Regions from separate parts of the Kitasatospora sp. NPDC002522 genome, predicted to be linked through region 1. Evidence: riboswitches for the same ligand, from Rfam matches in the RefSeq annotation. Region 1 holds a riboswitch; each other region holds the start of a gene.
The links. A riboswitch is a leader RNA that binds a small molecule or an ion and turns the genes downstream of it on or off. The one in region 1 is predicted to bind S-adenosylmethionine.
Positions count from the first base shown of each region.

Region 1 (4,936 bases):
TCGGCCTGTTGACCGCACCGTGCGCGTGTCCGGTTTCTGTTGCTGTTGCTGTCGCCACGACGGACATTATGTCGGTCCCTTATTCCGTCTTCACGCCGGGGGGTCTCCCTCGGAGTGTCCGGTGCGTGCGGTATGCCCGTGTCGCGTCGCGCCCGTTTTCTGACGGTTGTTCGGATCAGGTGACCCGGGTAGGCCGCGAGGGTGAGCTCCGGGCGCGGCGCCTTGAGCGAGATCGCGCCGGGGTCTCTTCAGGAGGGGTGCGCGGGAGTAGCATCCGGAGTGGACGTGGCCCGGGTCACACTGGGCCGTTCGGCCGGGGACACATATAAGAGGACGAGCACCAGGGAGCAGGGGCCATGGCGCAGCATTCCGACGAGACGCTCACCGTTCTCGTCTACAGCGACGACCGCAACACGCGCGAGCAGGTGACCCTCGCGCTCGGCCGCCGGCCCGCCGCGGACCTCCCCGCGGTCGAGTACCTCGAGTGCGCCACCGCCGCCGCGGTGCTGCGGGCCCTGGAGAAGGGCGGCATCGACCTGTGCGTGCTGGACGGCGAGGCCGTCCCGATCGGCGGGCTCGGTCTCACCCGCCAGTTGAAGGACGAGATCTACGGCTGCCCGCCGGTGCTGGTGGTGATCGGCCGCCCGCAGGACTCCTGGCTCGCCGCGTGGAGCCGCGCCGACGCGGCGGTCTCCCACCCGGTGGACCCGGTCGCGCTGGTCGACGCGTCGGCCACCCTGCTGCGGGCCCGGCTCGCGCGGCGGACCCCGGCCGGGCGCTGACCGTCCCCACCGGGGCGTCTCAACTGGAGAGAAGGGGACGGCAACCCAGGGCGGCCGTCCCCGCTCCCTCGATAGGCTGACTCCATCCCTTCCGGCCGCCCGCGGGCCGCCGGTACACGAGATGAGAGCTGGAGACGGCCATGGTGAACGTGCACTCTGCGAACGGCGGTAGCGACCCCGCGCAGGTGGTCCGCACCTGGCCCGACCTGCTGACCTCGCTGCTGAAGGGCGACGACCTCACCCAGGCCGACACCGCCTGGGCGATGGACCGCATCATGAGCGGCGAGGCCACCCCGGTCCAGGTCGCGGGCTTCACCATCGCGCTGCGCGCCAAGGGCGAGACCGTCGAGGAGATCTCCGGTCTGGTCGAGACGATGTACGCGCACGCCGAGCCGCTCGAGATCCCCGGCCCCGCGGTCGACATCGTCGGCACCGGCGGCGACCGGGCGAAGACCGTCAACATCTCCACCATGTCGGCGATCGTGGCGGCCGCGGCCGGCGCGAAGGTGGTCAAGCACGGGAACCGGGCCGCGTCCTCGGCCTCCGGCTCCTCCGACGTGCTGGGCCGGCTCGGCATCAACCTGGACCTGGCGCCGGCCCGGGTCGCGGAGGTCGCCGAGGAGGTCGGGCTGACCTTCTGCTTCGCGGCGAAGTTCCACCCCTCGATGCGGCACACCGCGCAGGCGCGCGGCGAGTTGGCGGTGCCGACGGTCTTCAACATCCTCGGCCCGCTGACCAACCCGGCCAAGGTCACCTCGCACGCCATCGGGTGCTTCGACACCCGGCTGGCCGGCCTGATCGCCGGGGTGCTGGCGCGGCGCGGCGCGACGGCGCTGGTGTTCCGCGGCGACGACGGCCTGGACGAGCTGACCATCACCACCACCTCGCACGTGTGGATCGTGCGCGACGGCGAGGTGACGGAGACTCAGTTCGACCCGCGGGACGTGGGCATCGAGCTGGTGGGCATCGAGGCGCTGCGCGGGGCCGACGCCGAGTTCAACGCGGCGGTCGCCCGCCGGGTGCTGGCGGGCGAACGCGGGCCGGTCCGGGACGCGGTGCTGCTCAACACGGCGTCCGCGCTGGTGGCGTTGGAGCTGGGGGATGCGCCGCTGGCCGAGCAGCTGGCGGCGGGGATGGAGCGAGCCGCGGCCGCGATCGATTCGGGGGCGGCGGCGGAGCTGCTGAAGCGGTGGGCCGAGGCGACACAGTAGGGAGGACATGCAGGGGCTCGGGGAACTGCGAGAAGCGGAAGGCGCCCACCAGCAAGGTCGCGATGTGGGCGGGGAGTTGCACGTGGGAGCGCGACCTGGCGGTAGGTGCATGGCCGCTCGCGCAGTTCCCCGCGCCCCTGACGGGGCACAGGTTGTCCGAGGGGTGGACGGGGCTTGAGACGATCGAGGCCTCGTGTAGGCTGACCGCAGGTCATGAGTGGCAGCGACAAGCCCCAGCTTGCTGTCCGGCAACCCTCCGTCCGTGGCGGGGTGCCCTGGGTGAGGACCGGGCCGTGCGGCGATCAGTCCGTGCGGCAAGCGCGGACCACCGGTCGATGCACCCCGGGGTCCTCACCCCGTGGAGGAGTGCATCCATGTCCGTGACCACCGAGATCTGTGCGCCGCTGGCCGTGCTGGGGCATGACGTCGAGGTTCCGCTGGCGTCGGGGGCGAAGGTCACCTACGCGGCGCTGGACTACGCGGCGAGCGCGCCGGCCCTGCAGCGGGTCTGGGACGACGTGGCGGCGTACGCGCCGTACTACGGTTCGGTGCACCGCGGGGCCGGGTACCTGTCGCAGCTGTCGACCGACCTGTTCGAGCAGAGCCGGCGGACGGTGGCGGAGTTCCTGGAGCTGCGGGACGGCGACCAGGTGGTGTTCACCCGGGCGACCACCGACTCGCTGAACCTGCTGGCGGGCGCGGTGCCGGCCGGGACCGAGGTGTTCGCGTTCGAGACGGAGCACCACGCCTCGCTGCTGCCCTGGCGGCGGGAGGGCCTGACGGTGCGTTACCTGCGGGCGCCGCGCTCGCACGCGGAGGCGGTGGCGGCGCTGGAGGAGGCGCTGCTGGGCGCGGCGGACGGGCCGAAGCTGTTCTGCGTGACCGGGGCGTCGAACGTCACCGGCGAGCTGTGGCCGGTGCGCGAGCTGACCGAGGTCGCCCACCGGTACGGCGCCCGGGTGGTGCTGGACGCGGCCCAGCTGGCGCCGCACCACCGGCTCTCGGTGCGGGAGTTGGACGTCGACTGGGTGGCGTTCTCCGGGCACAAGCTGTACGCGCCGTTCGGCGCCGGCGTGCTGGCGGGCCGCTCCGACTGGCTGGACGCGGCGGAGCCGTACCTGGCCGGCGGCGGGGCGAGCCGGACGGTGGCGCGGGAGCTGGACGGCTCGGTGGCGGTCGAGTGGCACACCGGCCCGGCGCGGCACGAGGCGGGCTCGCCGAACGTGATCGGGGCGTACGCGGTGGCCTCGGCCTGCCGGGCGCTGACCGAGGCGGGGTTCGACGCGCTGGAGGCCCGCGAGCGGGCGCTGGTGGCGAAGCTGACGGCGGGTCTGGCCGCGATCCCCGAGGTGCGGGTGCTCAGCCTGTTCGGCGCCGAGGCGGACCGGGTCGGCGTGGTGTCCTTCGTGGTGCAGGGCTGGAACAGCTCGCACTTCTCGGCGGCGCTCTCCGCCGAGTACGGGATCGGGGTGCGGGACGGGCTGTTCTGCGCGCACCCGCTGGTGCGCACCCTGCTCGGGGGCGAGGAGGCCGCGCCGAGCGAGTGCGGCGCGCCGGAGCCCTCGCTGCCGGGGGAGCGCAGCCTGAACGCGATCCGGGTGAGCTTCGGCGCGGGCACCCCGGAGGAGCACCTGGAGCGGTTCCTGACGGCCGTTCGGGAGCTGGTCACCGACGGCGCGAAGTGGAGCTACCGCAACGAGGGCGGGCGCTGCGTGGCGGCCGCGGAGATCGACCGGGGCCGCCAGCGCTGAGCCCGCCCGGGGAGGCGGCCGCTACTCGTCCAGGCCGAGCGAGAAGGCCGCCTCCAGGTCGTGCTGGGAGTAGGTGCGGAAGGCGATGTGGGTCTCGGTGTCGATCACGCCGGGGATCTTGTTCAGACGGCCGGGGATCACCTCGGCCAGGTCCTCGTGGCCGCGTACCCGGACCATGGCGATCAGGTTGTAGGTGCCGGTCACGGAGTAGACCTCGGTGACGCCCTCGATGGCGGCGATCGCCTCGGCGATTTCGGGGATCCGGTCGACGCTGGTGTTGATGAGGACGATCGCGGTGATCACTGAGCAACTCCTGTTCGAGAAGGTGCGCCCAGGGTATCCCCCGCCGGACGGGCGGCCCAGGCGAACAGCCAGCCGGTGGCGAATCCGATCACGTGGACCAGGTAGGCGACCCCGGTGCCGCCGGAACTGACGGACCACCACTGCAGGGCGAACCACAGGCCGAGCACCAGCCAGGCGGGGAAGCGCAGCGGCAGGAAGAGCAGGATCGGCACCAGGGTGGTCACCCGGGCCTTCGGATAGAGCCGCAGGTACGCGCCGAGCACCCCGGCGATCGCGCCGGAGGCGCCGACCAGCGCGCGCATGGCGTCGGGGGTGTGCGCCTCGGCCACCGCGTAGCCGTAGGTCGCCAGGTAGCCGATGGCGAGGTAGCCGACCAGGAAGCGCAGCCGGCCGAGCCGGGCCTCCACCGCGGGGCCGAAGACGAAGAGGAAGAGCAGGTTGCCGACCAGGTGCAGCCAGCCGGCGTGCACGAACAGCGAGGTCAGCACCGAGAGTTCGGGGACCTTTCCGTGGGTCGGCGGCAGCGCGCAGCCGGGGGCGGCGGGGGAGAGGGTGGCGAGTTGAGCGGCCGTCAGCGGGTGGCCGCCGAGCAGCTCGGCCGGGACGGCGCCCCAGCGGTGCTCGTAGCGCTGCTCGGCGCAGAGCCGGGCGTCGCCGCTGCCGTACAGCGGGTTCAGCCCGGACGGGCCCAGGACCAGGACCAGCGCGGACACCGCGAGCAGCAGGTAGGTGACGGCCGGGGCGCGGGCGGTCCGCGCGGCCGCCGGCGAACCGGCCCGGGCGAGGGCGGGGAGCACCATGCCGGTCAGCATTCCTCGGGGGCGCGGCGGTGACACCGGGCGCTGCTCCGGCCGGGTGAGCGTCCGCGCAGTGGACCGGGGGGCCGGGG
Region 1 covers NZ_JBSFXE010000002.1:191,069-196,004, forward strand. The annotation lists gene ctaE (aa3-type cytochrome oxidase subunit III) at 1-67, opposite strand, end outside; gene ACWD4U_RS02535 (response regulator) at 357-782, shown strand; gene trpD (anthranilate phosphoribosyltransferase) at 923-1,993, shown strand; SAM riboswitch class IV at 2,203-2,320, shown strand; gene ACWD4U_RS02545 (aminotransferase class V-fold PLP-dependent enzyme) at 2,368-3,744, shown strand; gene ACWD4U_RS02550 (Lrp/AsnC family transcriptional regulator) at 3,766-4,047, opposite strand; gene ACWD4U_RS02555 (rhomboid family intramembrane serine protease) at 4,044-4,847, opposite strand.

Region 2 (4,936 bases), on a different contig from region 1:
CTCGGGGCGGGTGCGCAGCAGGTGCCGGTAGGCGAGCAGGCCGCGGACGATGTTCTTGCTGAGCTCGGTGCGGTCGACCCGGACGATGGTGCGGCGGTCGCCGACCGCCTCGCGCAGGGCGGCGAGCCGGGCGTCCACGTCGGGCCGGTGGGCGCGCTCGCGCAGGAAGTCGGCGTCGGCGCCGAGGCCGTGGACGCCGAGCCGGGTGGTGCGGCCGTGGTAGGTGACGGCCAGCGCCTCGCGGTCCACGCTCGCGCCGAGGACGGCCTCGCAGCAGTCGGCGAAGGCGAGCGCCCAGCGGCGGGTGAGGAAGCCGGCCCGGTCGGCGCCGAGGATGCCCGCCAGGACGGCGGCGGCGACGTCGTCGGGGAGCATCCGGTAGTACTCGGGCGGGGCCCAGGGGGTGTGCGAGAAGTGGCCGATCCGCAGGTCGGGTCGGAGCTCGCGGAGCAGCGCGGGGGCCAGCGAGAGGTGGTAGTCCTGCACCAGGACGGCCGCGCCGGGGGCGGCCTCGGCGGCCAGCGCCTCGGCGAAGGCGGTGTTGTAGGCCCGGTAGGAGTCCCATTCGCGGCGGAACCGGTCGTCGAAGGACGGGCTGGTCGGGGTGTCGTACAGCAGGTGGTGGACGAACCACAGGGTGGAGTTGGCGACGCCGTTGTAGGCGCGGGCGAAGGTGCCGGGGTCGATGTCCAGCATCCGGACGGCCTGTCCGCCGACGTCGTGTCCGGCCAGGTCGAGGCGGCCGTCGGGGGCCTGCCGGGCGGCGGTGCGGTCGGCTTCGGAGAGCGCGGCGCAGACCCAGACCGCGGACGGGTCGTCGATCGCGGACAGCCCGGAGACCAGGCCGCCACCGCCTCTGCGGAGGGTCAGCGTGCCGTCGTCCCCGCTGCTGAAGGACACCGGACCGCGGTTGGAGGCCACCAGGATCGGGGCGGCTCCGGACTGCGTGGGGCGTTCGGACGCGTGATCGGCCATACAGCCAACCTTGCCGTGCGACCCCGTGACCAAACCACTCGGCACGACGGGCGGGGGTGAACAGTCGGGGGCGGACCCGGCGCCGCGGGTCCGGCGTTCAGCGGTCCCGGTACTCCGGGATGGCGGTCATCGGGGGCCGTTCGGTGGCCGGGACGGGATGGGTGGTGGGGGCGAAGCCGGTGGCGGTGCGGGTGTACTGGGTGAGCAGGGGGCGGAGCAGGTCCGGATCGGCCTTGAGGCGGTGGGTGCGGTCGAGGCGTTCCAGCGCGGTGCGGTAGATGGTGGCGGCCATCCGGCCGAGGGCCTGGCCGTCCTGGTGGCGGTGGTGCCGGATGCCGACGTCGACCTGGGCCAGCGCGTCCAGCCCGACCAGCTCCAACGCGTCGACCAGCAGGCCGAGTTCGACGCCGTAGCCGGTCGGGAAGGGCAGCCGCTCCAGCAGCGTGCGGCGGGCCGCGTACTCGCCGCCGAGCGGTTGGACGAAGCCCGCCAGGTGCGGCCAGTGCAGGTTGAGCAGCGGGCGGGCGACCAGTTCGGTGACCCGGCCGCCGCCCGCCGGGACGATCGCGACGCCGCCCGCGGCGGAGCCGCTCATCGACACCTCCAGCGGGCGGTCGTACATGGCCTTGACCAGGTGGATGTCGGGGTCGGTGAGCAGCGGGCCGACGATGCCGGAGACGAAGGCGGGGTCGAACTCGCGCAGGTCGGCGTCGACGAAGCAGACGATCGCGCCGCGGGTGACCATAAGCGAGCGCCACAGCACCTCGCCCTTGCCGGGCTCGGCGGGCAGCCGGGGGAGGATCGCGTCGCGGTGCACCACCCTGGCGCCGGCGGCGGCCGCCGCGGCGGCGGTGCCGTCCACCGAGCCGGAGTCGACCACCAGCAACTCGTCGACCAGCGGCACGCGTTCCATCAGCTCGGTGCGGATCGCGGTGACGATCTCGCCGACCGTGGGCTCCTCGTCCAGCGCGGGCAGCACCACGCTGACGGTTCCGGCCGGCCCGGCGGCGCGCTTGGCGGCGAGGAGCCGGTCGAGCGGCCGGTCGGCCGCGGTCCACGAGCGGCGGCGCAGCCACTCGGCCACCTCCGGCAGTACCCCGGGCACGGGCTGCTCGGCCAAGATCTCGCTCCCTGTCTCGCATCGTCTCGGGTATCGGACGGTGTGGGTCCGCAGTGCGGGCCTTCGGATACAGTCTTCGTACTGCGTTCCGACCTTCGCACGCCGGGGTCGTCCGCAGCGTAAGACCACAACTTCACAGAGCTCATCCAGAGGGACTGAGGGAACGGCCCGTTGAAGTCCCGGCAACCCTCCCGTACGGCCGTTTCGAGGCCGGCGGGACAGGTGCCAATTCCGTCCCGGACGCGACCGCGATCCGGGGAAGATGAGGAGAAAGGGCCTCGCCACCATGGCTTCTGACACTTCCGCACCCACTGTCGACCTCGGCCCCGCCGTCGCGCTGTCCTGTCGCGAGTGCGGCACCCGCTTCCCGCTCGGCCCGAGCTTCGCCTGCCTGGAGTGCTTCGGGCCGCTGGAGATCGCCTACGCCTACGACGGCTACGACGCCGAGGAGCTGCGCAAGCGGATCGAGGCCGGCCCGGCGTCGATCTGGCGCTACGCCCCGCTGCTGCCGGTGCCCGCGGACGTCGCGGACAAGCCCAACCTGAACCCGGGTTGGACCCCGCTGGTCAAGGCCGACAACCTCGGCCGCGAGCTGGGCTTCACCGCGCAGCTGCACATCAAGGACGACTCCGGCAACCCCACCCACTCCTTCAAGGACCGGGTGGTGGCCTGCGCGATCGAGGCCGCCCGGGCCTTCGACTTCACCACGCTGTCCTGCTCCTCCACCGGCAACCTGGCCGGCGCGGTGGGCGCCGCGGCCGCCCGGGCCGGCTTCAAGTCCTGCGTGTTCATCCCGCGCGACCTGGAGCAGGGCAAGGTCGTGATGGCCGGCATCTACGGCGGCGAGCTGGTCGGCATTGAGGGCAACTACGACGACGTGAACCGGTTCTGCTCCGAGCTGATCGGCGACTCGGCCGGCGAGGGCTGGGGCTTCGTCAACGTCAACCTCCGCCCGTACTACGGCGAGGGCTCCAAGACCCTGGCCTTCGAGATCTGCGAGCAGCTCGGCTGGCGGCTGCCCGAGCAGATCGTCATCCCGATCGCCTCCGGCTCCCAGCTCACCAAGATCGACAAGGGCCTGCAGGAGCTGATCAAGCTCGGCCTGGTCGAGGACCGGCCGTACAGGATCTTCGGCGCCCAGGCCGAGGGCTGCTCCCCGGTGTCGGCCGCGTTCAAGGCCGGCCGCGACGTGATCAAGCCGGTCAAGCCGGACACCATCGCCAAGTCGCTGGCGATCGGCAACCCGGCCGACGGCCCGTACGTGCTCGACATCGCCCGCCGCACCGGCGGCGCGGTCGAGGACGTCACCGACGCGCAGGTGGTCGAGGCGATCAAGCTGCTGGCCCGCACCGAGGGCATCTTCGCCGAGACCGCGGGCGGCGTGACCGTCGGCGTGCTGAAGAAGCTGGTCGAGACCGGTCAGCTCGACCCGTCCAAGGAGACCGTCGCGATCAACACCGGCGACGGCCTGAAGACCCTCGACGCGGTCTCCGACGCCGGCATGACCGCCGTGATCCGCCCGACGCTGGAGTCCTTCCGCGCCGCCGGCCTCGCCTCCGCCTGATCCCCCGGCCCATCCCCCCAGCCCCCCGAGGAGCCACCGCCATGAGCGCCACCGTCCGCATCCCGACCATCCTGCGCACCTACACCGGCGGCGCCGCCGAGGTGACCGCCGAGGGCGCCACCCTGGCCGCCGTCATCGCGGACCTGGAGGCCAACCACACCGGCATCTCCGCCCGCATCCTGGACGACACCGGCAAGCTGCGCCGCTTCGTCAACGTCTACGTGAACGACGACGACGTGCGCTTCGCCGAGGGCCTGGAGACCGAGATCAAGGACGGCTCCTCGGTGTCGATCATCCCGGCGGTGGCCGGCGGCTGCTGAGGCCGCGTCACTTTCCGCCCCGCCGCCGTCGGCCCGGAATTCCGATTTCCGGTGGCCGGCGGCGGCCGGGCGTGGTCCCCGCGGAAATGCGCCGCACACCTGCGGCTATCCGCCCGGCGGGGCGCTGGAAATCCCGCGGGGGCGGGGGAGTAGAGTGCCGGGCAAGGGCCGTTCCCCTCCTCGGCGCCTTTCAATCCTTCGTTTTTGCGCACCACGCTCCGCGCCGACGCCGCTTCGTCCCGCGCTCTGAGACGCGCGTAGGACCGGATACCGCCACTTCTGTCAGGCCGCCGTCAGAATTCTTCCGGCAATTTGCGGTGACAGGTCCGTTATGTCCGGTGGCAATTGTGCAGCTCTGCGCCTTTCGCCCCGTCATATCCCCATCGGCGGACGGCCATTCCCCGAAAGTTGGGCCTGTTGCAGAGGGCGCTTATCCGGATACATTCAGCCGCGACAGAGGCTGCGCCTTAGGGGGGGAGTCCCCAGGAGCGGCCTTCCAGACCTCTGGGTCCGCGGTCCCGCGGATCTCTGAAGGGCCAGCACAGCACAAGGGGAGTTCGGAATGGCTCAGGGCACCGTCAAGTGGTTCAACGCCGAGAAGGGCTACGGCTTCATCGCGGTCGACGGTGGAGCGGACGTGTTCGTCCACTACAGCGCGATCCAGATGGACGGCTACCGCACCCTGGAGGAAGGGCAGCGGGTCGAGTTCGAGATCTCGCAGGGTCAGAAGGGTCCGCAGGCCGACATGGTCCGCGCGGCCTCGGGTGCCTGATCCGGCCCGGTAGTCCACACACACGCCGACAGGCCCGTACGACCACGGTCGTGCGGGCCTGTCCGCGTTCCCGGGCGCAGGCGGGAGCGCCCGCGGACGCCCGGGCGCGGTGCGCGAATGGGCTTGCACTCGACACCCGAGAGTGCTAATCATTGGCGTTAGCACTCACAGTGTGAGAGTGACAA
Region 2 covers NZ_JBSFXE010000007.1:68,030-72,965, forward strand. The annotation lists gene ACWD4U_RS07875 (alpha,alpha-trehalose-phosphate synthase (UDP-forming)) at 1-975, opposite strand, end outside; gene ACWD4U_RS07880 (glucosyl-3-phosphoglycerate synthase) at 1,073-2,095, opposite strand; SAM riboswitch class I at 2,235-2,364, shown strand; gene thrC (threonine synthase) at 2,382-3,659, shown strand; gene ACWD4U_RS07890 (MoaD/ThiS family protein) at 3,701-3,979, shown strand; gene ACWD4U_RS07895 (cold-shock protein) at 4,542-4,751, shown strand.
Region 2: linked by a shared signal. The riboswitch ahead of thrC (threonine synthase) and the one ahead of ACWD4U_RS02545 (aminotransferase class V-fold PLP-dependent enzyme) in region 1 are both predicted to bind S-adenosylmethionine.

Region 3 (4,936 bases), on a different contig from region 1:
TCCACCGCGACCTGAAGCCGTCGAACCTGATGCTGCGCCGCGACGGCGGGCTGACGGTCACCGACTTCGGCATCGCCGCGGCGTCGGCCGGCACGAAGATCACCACCAGCAACTACATGGGCCGGCAGTGCCTCACCGACAACGGCACCGGGAAGCCCGCCACCATGCAGACCTGCACCCCGGGCAACACCTCCCAGCAGTGGTACGTGCCGCCGTCCGGATGAGCCGACCGCTCGAGGTTTCGAGGGACCGTCAAGTGGCCTGCCGCTGAAGGGAGTCAGGTCTCGATGCGGCGGCGGGTGCGGCGCGGGCTCTTGACGGCGGGCCGGGCCGGGGTGACACTCCGGGCGGGAATCCAAGCACCTTCGGGGGTCACGTGCGGCACACGGAGCGGTTCGTCGAGGGCGTGGCGCACGCCGTCCGCCTGCTCCCCGTGCTGACCTGCCGACTGCACATCGACCTGCTGCGGGTCTGCAGCAGCATGGCACGGCCGCCCCGCGACTGACGCATCGTCAGCTCCGGCCCGTCCACGTCGAGTTCCCTTCACCCAACCCTGCCCCGCCCCGCCGCGGCACGCCCCGTCCGCGTGCCCGCGCAGCCCTGTCCGGGAGACCCACATGCCCGTGCCGTTCCCCTCCGCCGTGCCCGCCTTCCGCAGCCGGATCGGCCGCGACGCCGACAGCGGCTACCCCGCCGTCCCGCACCGCTACCGGCTCCACCTGGTGCGCACCGACCCGCCCTGTCGGTGGCTCGCCGTCACCCACGCCCTGCTCGGCCTCGACGAGATCCTCCCCACCGACATCCTCCCGGACCTGCCCGACGCCCCCGACGGCGGCTACCGCGCGCTGCGGCCGCTGTACGAGGCCGGCGCGCACCGGCACCCCGGACCGGCCCGACCCCCGGCGCTCAGCGACGGCTGGACCGGACGCATCGTCAGCACCGACCCGTACGCCATCGCCTGCGACCTGGCGCGCCGCTTCGACCGGACCGGCGCCGACCTGCTGCCGGCCGGCACAGAGACCGCCGTCGCCGCGATCGACCGGCTGTCCGCCCGGGGCATCGAGTCGGCCGCCGGGCAGGCCGCCACCGCCGCCGACCCGGCCGTCCGCGCGGCGGCGCTGCGCACCCTGTTGCACAGTCTGGACACGGTCGAACGCCGGCTGGCCGAGGGCCGCGGGCTGCTCGACGGGCCGCTCACCCTGGCCGACGTCCGGCTCTGGGCAGCCTTGCACCAGCTGGACACCGTCCACCTCCGCGGCCTCGGGAGCGCCGCCGCGCAGCAGGTCGCCGACCACCCCCGTACCTGGGGCTACACCCGCGGACTGGCCGCCCACCCCGCCTTCGCCCGCCACGTCGACCCGCCCGCGGCGCTGCCCGACCCGGCGCCGCACCGCACCGCGGACGCCGACGTGCCGGTCCGGCTGGCGGGTTGACTGGGCATCAGCACGCGCGGCGGGGTGACGCAGACGACGCCGGATCCGATTGACGCCTTCAGAACGGCGTTCCTAGAATCACCACCGGCGAAGAGTGTCAGTCCCAAGGCCCCGGCCGACTGACCGGCAACCCCCACACTGCGGTGGGGTGCCCCGGGGATAAGCCAGGCGGCACGGCATCGTGCCGCAAGCGCAGGACGGTTTGCCCGGATCGGGCGGGGATGGAGAAGGCCGTGAGCCAGGGGGTAGCCGGGCGTCGCTCCGCCGACCTTCGGCTGGTGGCGCGGCTCGACATCGACCTGCTCCGGCGGGCCAGCTCCCTCTGTCGCTGACGGCGGCCGGCCGGCGGCCCTGACCTCGGGCCCCGGCCGGCCAGACGATTCCCGATCACGAACTCCGCGTGAGGAGGCGCGCCGTCCGGCCGAACTTCCGCGCGCCCTGTTTCAGGAGTACGGATGTCCATCGTCCCCACGCGGACCGCGCGTGACCTTCCGCGAGCACTGCCGGCCGGCCGGGAGGCCGAGTACCGGCAGCTGTCCGAAGCGCTCCACCGGTGCGAGACGGGCACCGGGTCCGTCATCGCGCTGCACGGATCGGTGGGCAGCGGCCGCAGCGAACTCCTCTACGCCTTCGCCGACGTGGCCGCCGACCGCGGCGCCACCGTGCTGCTGGGCACCGGATCGCCGCTGGAGCACGACTTCCCGCTGGGCCTGGCCCGGCAACTGCTGCAGAGCGCGCCGCTCGACCCGCAGGAGGCCGCCGCCGCCGAGATCCTCCTCGCCCAGGGCACCGCGGAGGCGGCCCGCCGCCACCAGCCCGCCGACGGACTGCAGCGCCGACTCGGCCAGCTCACCCTGGAGGGCCTGTTCGGCCTGGTCCGCGGCCTCACCGAGCGCGCCCCCGTGGTGATCGCGGTCGACGACCGGCAGGACGCCGACCCGCAGTCGCTGGAGTTCCTGCTCTACCTGGTCCGCCGCACCCGCAGCGCCGGTGTCCTGACCGTCCTCAGCTCGCGCGAGACCATGACGCCCCCGAACCCGTTCTTCGAGGTCGAACTCGCCCGGCAGCCGCACTACCGGCAGGTCCGGCTGGACGTCCTGCCGCCCGGCCCGACCGCCGCCCTGTTCCGCGACCGCTTCGGGCCCGCCGCAGCCGCCGCCGACGATGCGCACCGCCTCACCGGCGGCAACCCGCTGCTGCTGCACGCCCTGATGGACGACCACCAGCGAGCCGGAGCACCGGCCGAGCTCGCCGTCGGCGAGGGCTACCGCCGCGGCCTGATGCACTGCCTGCACCGCATCGACCCGCTGGCGCTGCGCTACGCCCGCGGCGTGGCCGTCCTCGGCCCGGCCGCCACCCCCGCGCTCCTCGCCGACCTGCTGCTGCTGCCCGCCGAGGCCCTCCCGCGGGCGCTCTACCTGCTGCACGCCGCCGGGCTGTTCCAGGACGGCGGCTTCCGCCACCCGAGCGCGGCGGGCGACCTGCTCGCCGCGATGCGCCCCGAGGACCAGGCGGCGCTGCACGAGCGGGCCGCCCGCCTGCTGCGCGACGCCGGCGTCGAACCGGCCGCCGTCGACACCCACCTCCGGGTCGCCGAAGGCCACCGGCGTCCCCCGTGGGCCGTCCCGCAGCCGTCCGTCCCGCAGCCGTCGGCGTCGCAGCCGTCCACCGGGCACGCGTCGGACGGGTCGGCCCGGCCCGATCCGGACGCCGGGCGGGCCGTGCACCTCGCGAGCGCCCCGCCGAAGGGGTCCGCCGCGCCCGCCGCCCCGGAGGAGCCGAGGCGTACCGGCGGGTCCGCGGCGGTGGTCGTCGGAACCGACGCCAAGACGGTGGCCTTCCGCTGCGTGCCGTCGCTGCCGGGCACCGAGGTGCTCGGCGAGGACGGAACCGGGCGGCGGCTCAAGGAGATCCGGCACCTGTTCTGGCAGGGGCGGCCCGAACAGGGGCTCGCCGAGCTGGAGCGGTTCGAGGCCGAACCCGGGCGCGCCGGCGCGGGCGAGAACCTGCGCACCTGGCTGCGGTACTGGTACCCGACGTTGCAGCCGGCCGCCGCACCCGGGCCGGACGACCCGGCCGGCGGGATGCGGCTGCTGACCGCGCTGCTCCAGGGCACCACCGGCCCGGAGCAGGCGGTGGTCCGGGCCGAGGCCGTGCTGCGCGACGCCCGCCCGGGCGGGCGCGACAACGAGGCGCTCACCACCGCACTGACCGTGCTGCTCTACGCCGACCGGGCCGACCGGGCGGTGCGCTGGTGCGGCACGCTCGCCGAACGGGCGGCCACCCGCTGCGGCAGCACCTGGCAGGCGCTGTTCTCCGCGCTGCGCGCCGAGGCGGCGCTGCGCCAGGGCGACCTGCGGACCGCCGACGAGGCCGCCCGGGCGACGTTCGCCCGGTTCGCCCCGGCGGCGTGGGGCGTCGCGGTCGGCCTGCCGCTCTCCACCATGATCGCCGCGCGCACCGCGCTCGGCCTCCACCAGGACGCCGCGCGCTACCTGGACCTGGCCGTCCCCGAGGCCATGGACCGCACCCCGGCGGGCCTGCACCACCGGTACGCCCGGGCCGGCCACCTGCTCGCCGTGGGCCGGGCCGAGGACGCGCTGGCCGAGTACCGCGCCTGCGGCGACACCATGGCGCGCTGGGGACTGGACCACCTGCCGGCCATCGCCCCGTGGCGGCTGGGCGCGGCCCGCGCCCACCTCGCCCTCGGCCGCCCGCAGGCCGCGGCCCACCTGGCCGACCAGCAGCTCGCCCGGCTCGGCAGCTCGGGCCACCGGCGGCTGCGCGGCCTCGCCCTGTGGACCCGGGCCGGCGCGGCGGAACGGACCGAGCGCACCGTGCTGCTGGAGCGCGCCGTGGACGAGCTGGAGCAGGCCGGAGCCGAGGCCGACCTGGCGAAGGTCCTCGCCGAGCTCAGCGAGGCCCACCAGCGCGACGGCGACCCCGGCCGGGCCCGGCTGGTAGACCGCCGGCTGCCGCGCACCCCGGCGCTGTCGGTGGTCCCCGCGCCGGAGGGCCTGTCGGAGGCCGAACGCCGGGTCGCCGAGCTCGCCGTGCAGGGCCTGTCCAACCGGGACATCGCCCGCAAGTTGTACATCACCGTGAGCACGGTCGAGCAGCACCTGACCCGGGTCTACCGCAAGCTCGGGGTCCGCCGCCGGATCGACCTCGCCGCGGTGGTCCGGGCCGAGCAGCAGGCGGCCGAGCAGCCGCTGGTGATGGCCACTAGGGGTTCGACAGGGGTTGCCTAGGGGGCCGCCGGGGCCGGACGGCGCGGGACGCTGCGGGCACAGCGACGACACCGGCCCCACAGGAGTGGAATCCACCATGGCGGAACCCTTCGACCAGTCCGTGCCCGACGCCGGCTCCCCGGAGGCGGTCGCCGTGATCGGTGTCGCCTGCCGGCTGCCCGGCGCGGCGGACCCGGAGGCGTTCTGGGAGCTGCTGGACTCCGGCCGCAGCGCGGTCGGCGCCGTCCCCCCGGCCCGGTTCGCCGACGGCGG
Region 3 covers NZ_JBSFXE010000035.1:26,843-31,778, reverse strand. The annotation lists gene ACWD4U_RS26150 (protein kinase domain-containing protein) at 1-224, shown strand, start outside; gene ACWD4U_RS26145 (hypothetical protein) at 377-505, shown strand; gene ACWD4U_RS26140 (glutathione S-transferase C-terminal domain-containing protein) at 618-1,433, shown strand; SAM riboswitch class IV at 1,520-1,632, shown strand; gene ACWD4U_RS26135 (AAA family ATPase) at 1,889-4,684, shown strand; gene ACWD4U_RS26130 (SDR family NAD(P)-dependent oxidoreductase) at 4,761-4,936, shown strand, end outside.
Region 3: linked by a shared signal. The riboswitch ahead of ACWD4U_RS26135 (AAA family ATPase) and the one ahead of ACWD4U_RS02545 (aminotransferase class V-fold PLP-dependent enzyme) in region 1 are both predicted to bind S-adenosylmethionine.

Region 4 (4,936 bases), on a different contig from region 1:
GGGCCGTCCGGGTCGTAGGCGCTCAGGTCGCGGTTCCAGACCTGCTCCAGCGTGCGGAGGGCGGTCTGCCCGCTGACCTGCTGACGGCGGATCAGCTCGGCCTTCTCCCGGGCGTCGGCGTCGCTGTCGCCGAGCACGAAGGTCACCCCGGGCAGGATCTTCAGATCGTCCCGCTCGCGGCCGTACTTCGCCAGCCGGTCCTTGACGTCGGTGTAGAACGCCCGGCCCGCCTCCAGGGTGCCGTGCCGGGAGAAGATGGCGTCGGCCGCCGACGCGGCGAACTCCCGGCCCTCCTCGGAGTCGCCGGCCTGGAAGACGACGGGGCGCCCCTGCGGGCTGCGCGGCACGTCGAACCGCCCGGAGATGTCGAACTGGCTGACGCGGTGGGCGAACCGGCCCGGGTCCGGCTCGCCCAGGAAGACGCCGGACGCCCGGTCCGCGACGATCTCGTCGCCGCGCCAGGAGTCGAACAGCACCCCGGCCGCGGTGAGGAACTGGCGCGCCCGCTCGTAGCGGTCCTCCTGGGCGAGGAAGCCGCCGCGCCGGAAGTTCTCGCCGGTGAAGGCGTCCCAGGAGGTCACCACGTTCCACGCGGCGCGACCCGCCGACAGGTGGTCCAGCGAGGCGAACTGCCGTGCCACCTCGTACGGTTCGTTGAAGGTGGAGTTGATCGTCCCGGCCAGGCCGAGCCGGTCGGTGACGGCGGCCAGCGCGGCCAGCACGGTGAAGGTGTCGGGCCGCCCGACCACGTCCAGGTCGTAGATCTCGCCGTTCTGCTCGCGCAGCCGCAGGCCCTCGGCGAGGAAGAGGAAGTCGAACCTGGCGCGCTCCGCCGTCCGCGCGAAGTGGACGAAGGAGGAGAAGTCGATCTGGCTGCCGGCCGCCGGATCGCTCCACACGGTGGTGTTGTTGACGCCGGGGAAGTGCGCGGCGAGGTGGATCTGCTTGACGGGCTTGCTCATGGCGGTGCGGTCCTTCCGGCTCAGACGAGGGCGCCGGCGGCGGGCGCGGCGTAGCGGTTGGCGGGGCGGGGCAGGCCGAGCAGCCCGCGCAGGGTCGACGCCTCGTAGGCGGTGCGGAACAGCCCGCGGCGCTGGAGCTCCGGCACCAGGGCGCGGGTGATCTGCTCCAGGTCGTGCGGGAGCGTGCCGGGCCGCAGCCGGAACCCGGTCAGCCCGGCCTGCTGCCACTCCCGCAGCAGGTCGGCGAGGGCGGCGGGCGTGCCGGCGAAGATCCGGGCGTCGCTGCCGTACGCCTCGCCCGCGCGCTCGTCCAGCCGCGCCAGGCGGTCGGCGGCGGCGCCCGGCTCCGGATCGAGGAAGACCACCAGGTCGCCGAAGACGTGCACCGTCTCCTCGGCGCGCCCCGCGGCGGCCTGCGCGGTGCGGATCTCCGCGACGATCGCGCGGGCGTCCGCCGCGTCGGCGGGCGTGACGAACGCCAGGTCCGCCGAGCGGCCGGCCAGCCGGTACGGCTCGCCCCGGTGCGCCAACGCCGCGACGAGCGGCTGGCCCTGCGGCGGACGCGGCGTGATGGAGGGCCCCCGCACGCTGAACCGGCTGCCCTCGAAGTCGATGTAGTGGAGCTTCGCGCGGTCGACGAACCGGCCGCTCGCGACGTCGCGGATCTCCGCGTCGTCCTCCCAGCTGTCCCACAGGCGCCGCAGCACCTCCACGTAGTCCTCCGCCTCGCCGAAGGACTCCCGCAGGGCGGCCAGGCCGGCCGGCGAGTCCAACTCCTCCAGCCGCAGGCCCGGCGCGGGCCGGCGGCCGAAGTGCGCGGCCTCGTCGGAACGCCCGGACACCTTCACCCGGACACCCGCCCGGCCCCCGCTGACGTGGTCGAGCGTCGCGACCGCCTTGGACAGGTGGAACGGCTCGGTGTGGGTGACCACCGCGGTCGGCACCAGCCCGACGTGCCGGGTCAGCGGTGCGACGCGGGAGGCGATCAGCACCGCGTCCAGCCGGCCCCGCACCTGGTCGGTCCGCCGGTCCGGCTCGAACGGGTGGGTGGACTGCAGACTCAACGCGTCCTCGAGGGTGACCAGGTCCAGCAGGCCGCGCTCGGCCTCGGCGACCAGGTCGGCCCAGTACCGGGCGGTGAACAACTCCTCGGTCCTGGCACCGGGTTCGCGCCACGCGGCGGGGTGCCAGCCGGCGCCGTCCAGCGCGACGGCCAGGTGCAGGGGTACGGGGGAATCGGGCATGGCGGGACCGCCTCCGGTTCGGGGGGAAGGGACGTCGAGGGTGCGTCACACCGCGCGCACGGACGCCGGCCACGGGCCGGCGCGGAAGTGGCGGACACGGTGACGCGGGGTCAGACGACAGGCGTAGGGCGGCGCGGGGCCGGGTGACGCGGCGTCAGGCGGCGCGGTACGGCGTGCCGCGACGCGCGACGGCGTGCGGCGTCGCCGGACACAGCGCGGTGGACACGCGCTGCAGATCGATGTGCAGCCGCGCGTACGTCGTGGTGACCCGGCAGCGGGCCTTCACGGTGACGACCGCCATGGGCCTGGACATCTCCCGCACCGCCGCCACCTCCGTCCCGACCGGTTCGCACCGCTTCGAGCTCGCGCTTGCGGCACCGTTCTCGGCACCGCCGGGTCGTCACCTGGAGCACCCCGCCGCGCGGGAGGGTTGCCGGTCAGCAAGCCAGGGCTCGTCGCTGACACTCATGACCTGGCTGCACCGTAACCCGCCACCGGCGTCCGGCACAATCCCGTCGGACACCCACCGGACGGGCCCGCCTGACGGGCCGTCGGCCGGGCCCGGTGGGTGCGACCGGGCGCCGCCGGTAAGCCGACACGGCCCCGTAACGAGGGCGCAGCGGTCCCGTCGCATCGCCCGCCTACTGTGGTGGCCGACGACATCCCCGGCCTCAGGAGGACCGTGCACCGTCCGGCCGCCGCCCCGCCACCCGCCTGGCTCGCCCACGTCACACGCCGTCAGCCGGGCCCGATCCCCTGGGCGGCGATGGCCCGCGGCACGCTCGGCTCCGGGCCGCTGCTCGCGCTCGGCGTCGCCACCGACCGGCACGGCGCGGGCGTGCTCGCCGGACTCGGCGCCATGTTCGCCTCCATCAACGACCGCCCCGGCACCCGGCGCACCGGGCTCCCGCACATCGGGCTGCCCGCGCTGGCCGGCGCCGCCGGGCTGCTGCTCGGCCGCGCCGACGGGTGGCCGGCCGTGGCGCTGCTGGCCGTCGTCGGCCTGGTCTCCGGGGCGATCAGCGTCCGCGGCCCGGTCAGCTCGGCCGCCGCGGTCCAACTGCTGGTGCTCACCGCCGTCGGCGGCGGCATGCCGCTCGCCATGCCGGGTCCGGTGAAGGCGGCCTGCTACCTGGCCGGCGCCGGCTGGATCCTGCTGCTGCGCCTCCTGCACCCGCGGCGCGGCGGGCCCACCGGTCCGCGCCACGGCGAACGCCTGCTGGTGGCCGCCGTGTTCGACGCGCTGGCCGACGCGCTCGACGCCGTCGGCACCCCCGCCGCCGAACCGGCCCGGCGGCGGCTCACCGCGGCCCTCGACCGCGCCGACGAGGCGCTGCGGCTGCGCCTGCTGGTGCGGCTGCGGCACACCGGCGCGGACGACCGGCTCGCGGCCCGCGCCGCCGCCGCGTCCGCCCTGTGCGAGGCCGGCGTCGCCCTGCTGTGGGAGGCCGCACCGCTGCCCGCCCGGATCAGCGTCGGCCCGCGCCGCCTCGCCGCCGCCGTCCGCGACGACGGCCCGCCCGGCCCGCTGCCCGCCCCCGCCCCCGGCACCCCGGCCCGCCTCGCCTTCGACCGGGCGGTCCTGGCCGCGGGCGTCGCCTTCGCCACCCGACCCGGTGCCGGACGGCGCACCGCGCTCCGACTCCGGACGGGCGAGGCGGGGGCGACGGGTGGGCCGGTGCGGCTGCGCGGGTCCCGGGCGAGCGGCCCGGCCGGGCGGGAGTACGGGGTGCGGGTGGCGGCGTGCGTCGCGGCCAGCGCCGCCGTCGCGCACCTGCTGCGCGCGGACCACTGGTACTGGCTGCCCGTCACCGCCGCGTTCCTGGTCAAGCCGGACTACGGGCCGCTGTTCTCACGGACCGTCAACCGCTTCGCCGGCACCGCGCTGGGCGTGCTGCTGCTGGCGGGCGCGACCGCGGCCGGCGGCTGGGTCGCCGGGCACGGGGACGCCGCACGGTGGGTGCCGATCGCCGCCGCGACCCTCGCCGGCGCGCTCACCCCCCTCGCGCTGCGGCACTTCGCGCTGCAGACCGCCGCCGTCACCGTCACCGTGCTGGCCTTCGTCGCCACCGCCGGTGACACCCAGGCGGCCGGCTCGCGACTCGTCGACACCGCGACGGCCTGCGCGATCGTCCTGCTGATCGGCCACCTGCCGGGGCTCTCGGACACCCGGGCCCGGGTCGGCCACCGCTCGGCCCAGGCCCTGCGCAGCACCGGCCGCTACCTGGACCACGTGCTCGCCGAACCGGCCGGCCCGCCCGGTGCCGTCCGGCGTACCGACCTGCGCCGGGCCGCCTACCACGCGCTCGCCGAGGCCCGGGCCGCCGCCGAGAGCGCCGCCGCCGAACTCCGCGGCGGCGACCCGCGCTGGCTGCGCGTCACCGCCGGCGCCGAGCGGATCGCCGACGCGGCCACCGCCTGCGCGACCCGGCTCGACCACGGAGCGGTCCGGCCGGACCAGGAGACCGCCCGCCGGGTCGGCTCGGCGCTGGCCGCCGTCGCCGACGCCCTGGAGGGCGGCCCCGAGCCCGCCGTCCGCCCGAGCCCGCCCGCCGTCGGGGAGTGCGGCACCCTCGACGCCGTCCTCACCGAGCTGGACCGCCTCGCCCAACTCGCCCGCCCCGAGCCAGGACGGCCGCCCGCGCCCCGGCCCCGCCGGGTGCCGTCGCTCCGCCCTCGCGGCGTCCGCCGACCCGCCGCTTCCCGGCGGATGACGGTCCGTCAGCGCCC
Region 4 covers NZ_JBSFXE010000048.1:39,338-44,273, reverse strand. The annotation lists gene ACWD4U_RS30255 (NtaA/DmoA family FMN-dependent monooxygenase) at 1-962, opposite strand, end outside; gene ACWD4U_RS30250 (LLM class flavin-dependent oxidoreductase) at 983-2,206, opposite strand; gene ACWD4U_RS30245 (putative leader peptide) at 2,361-2,507, opposite strand; SAM riboswitch class IV at 2,567-2,679, opposite strand; gene ACWD4U_RS30240 (FUSC family protein) at 2,889-4,936, shown strand, end outside.
Region 4: linked by a shared signal. The riboswitch ahead of ACWD4U_RS30245 (putative leader peptide) and the one ahead of ACWD4U_RS02545 (aminotransferase class V-fold PLP-dependent enzyme) in region 1 are both predicted to bind S-adenosylmethionine.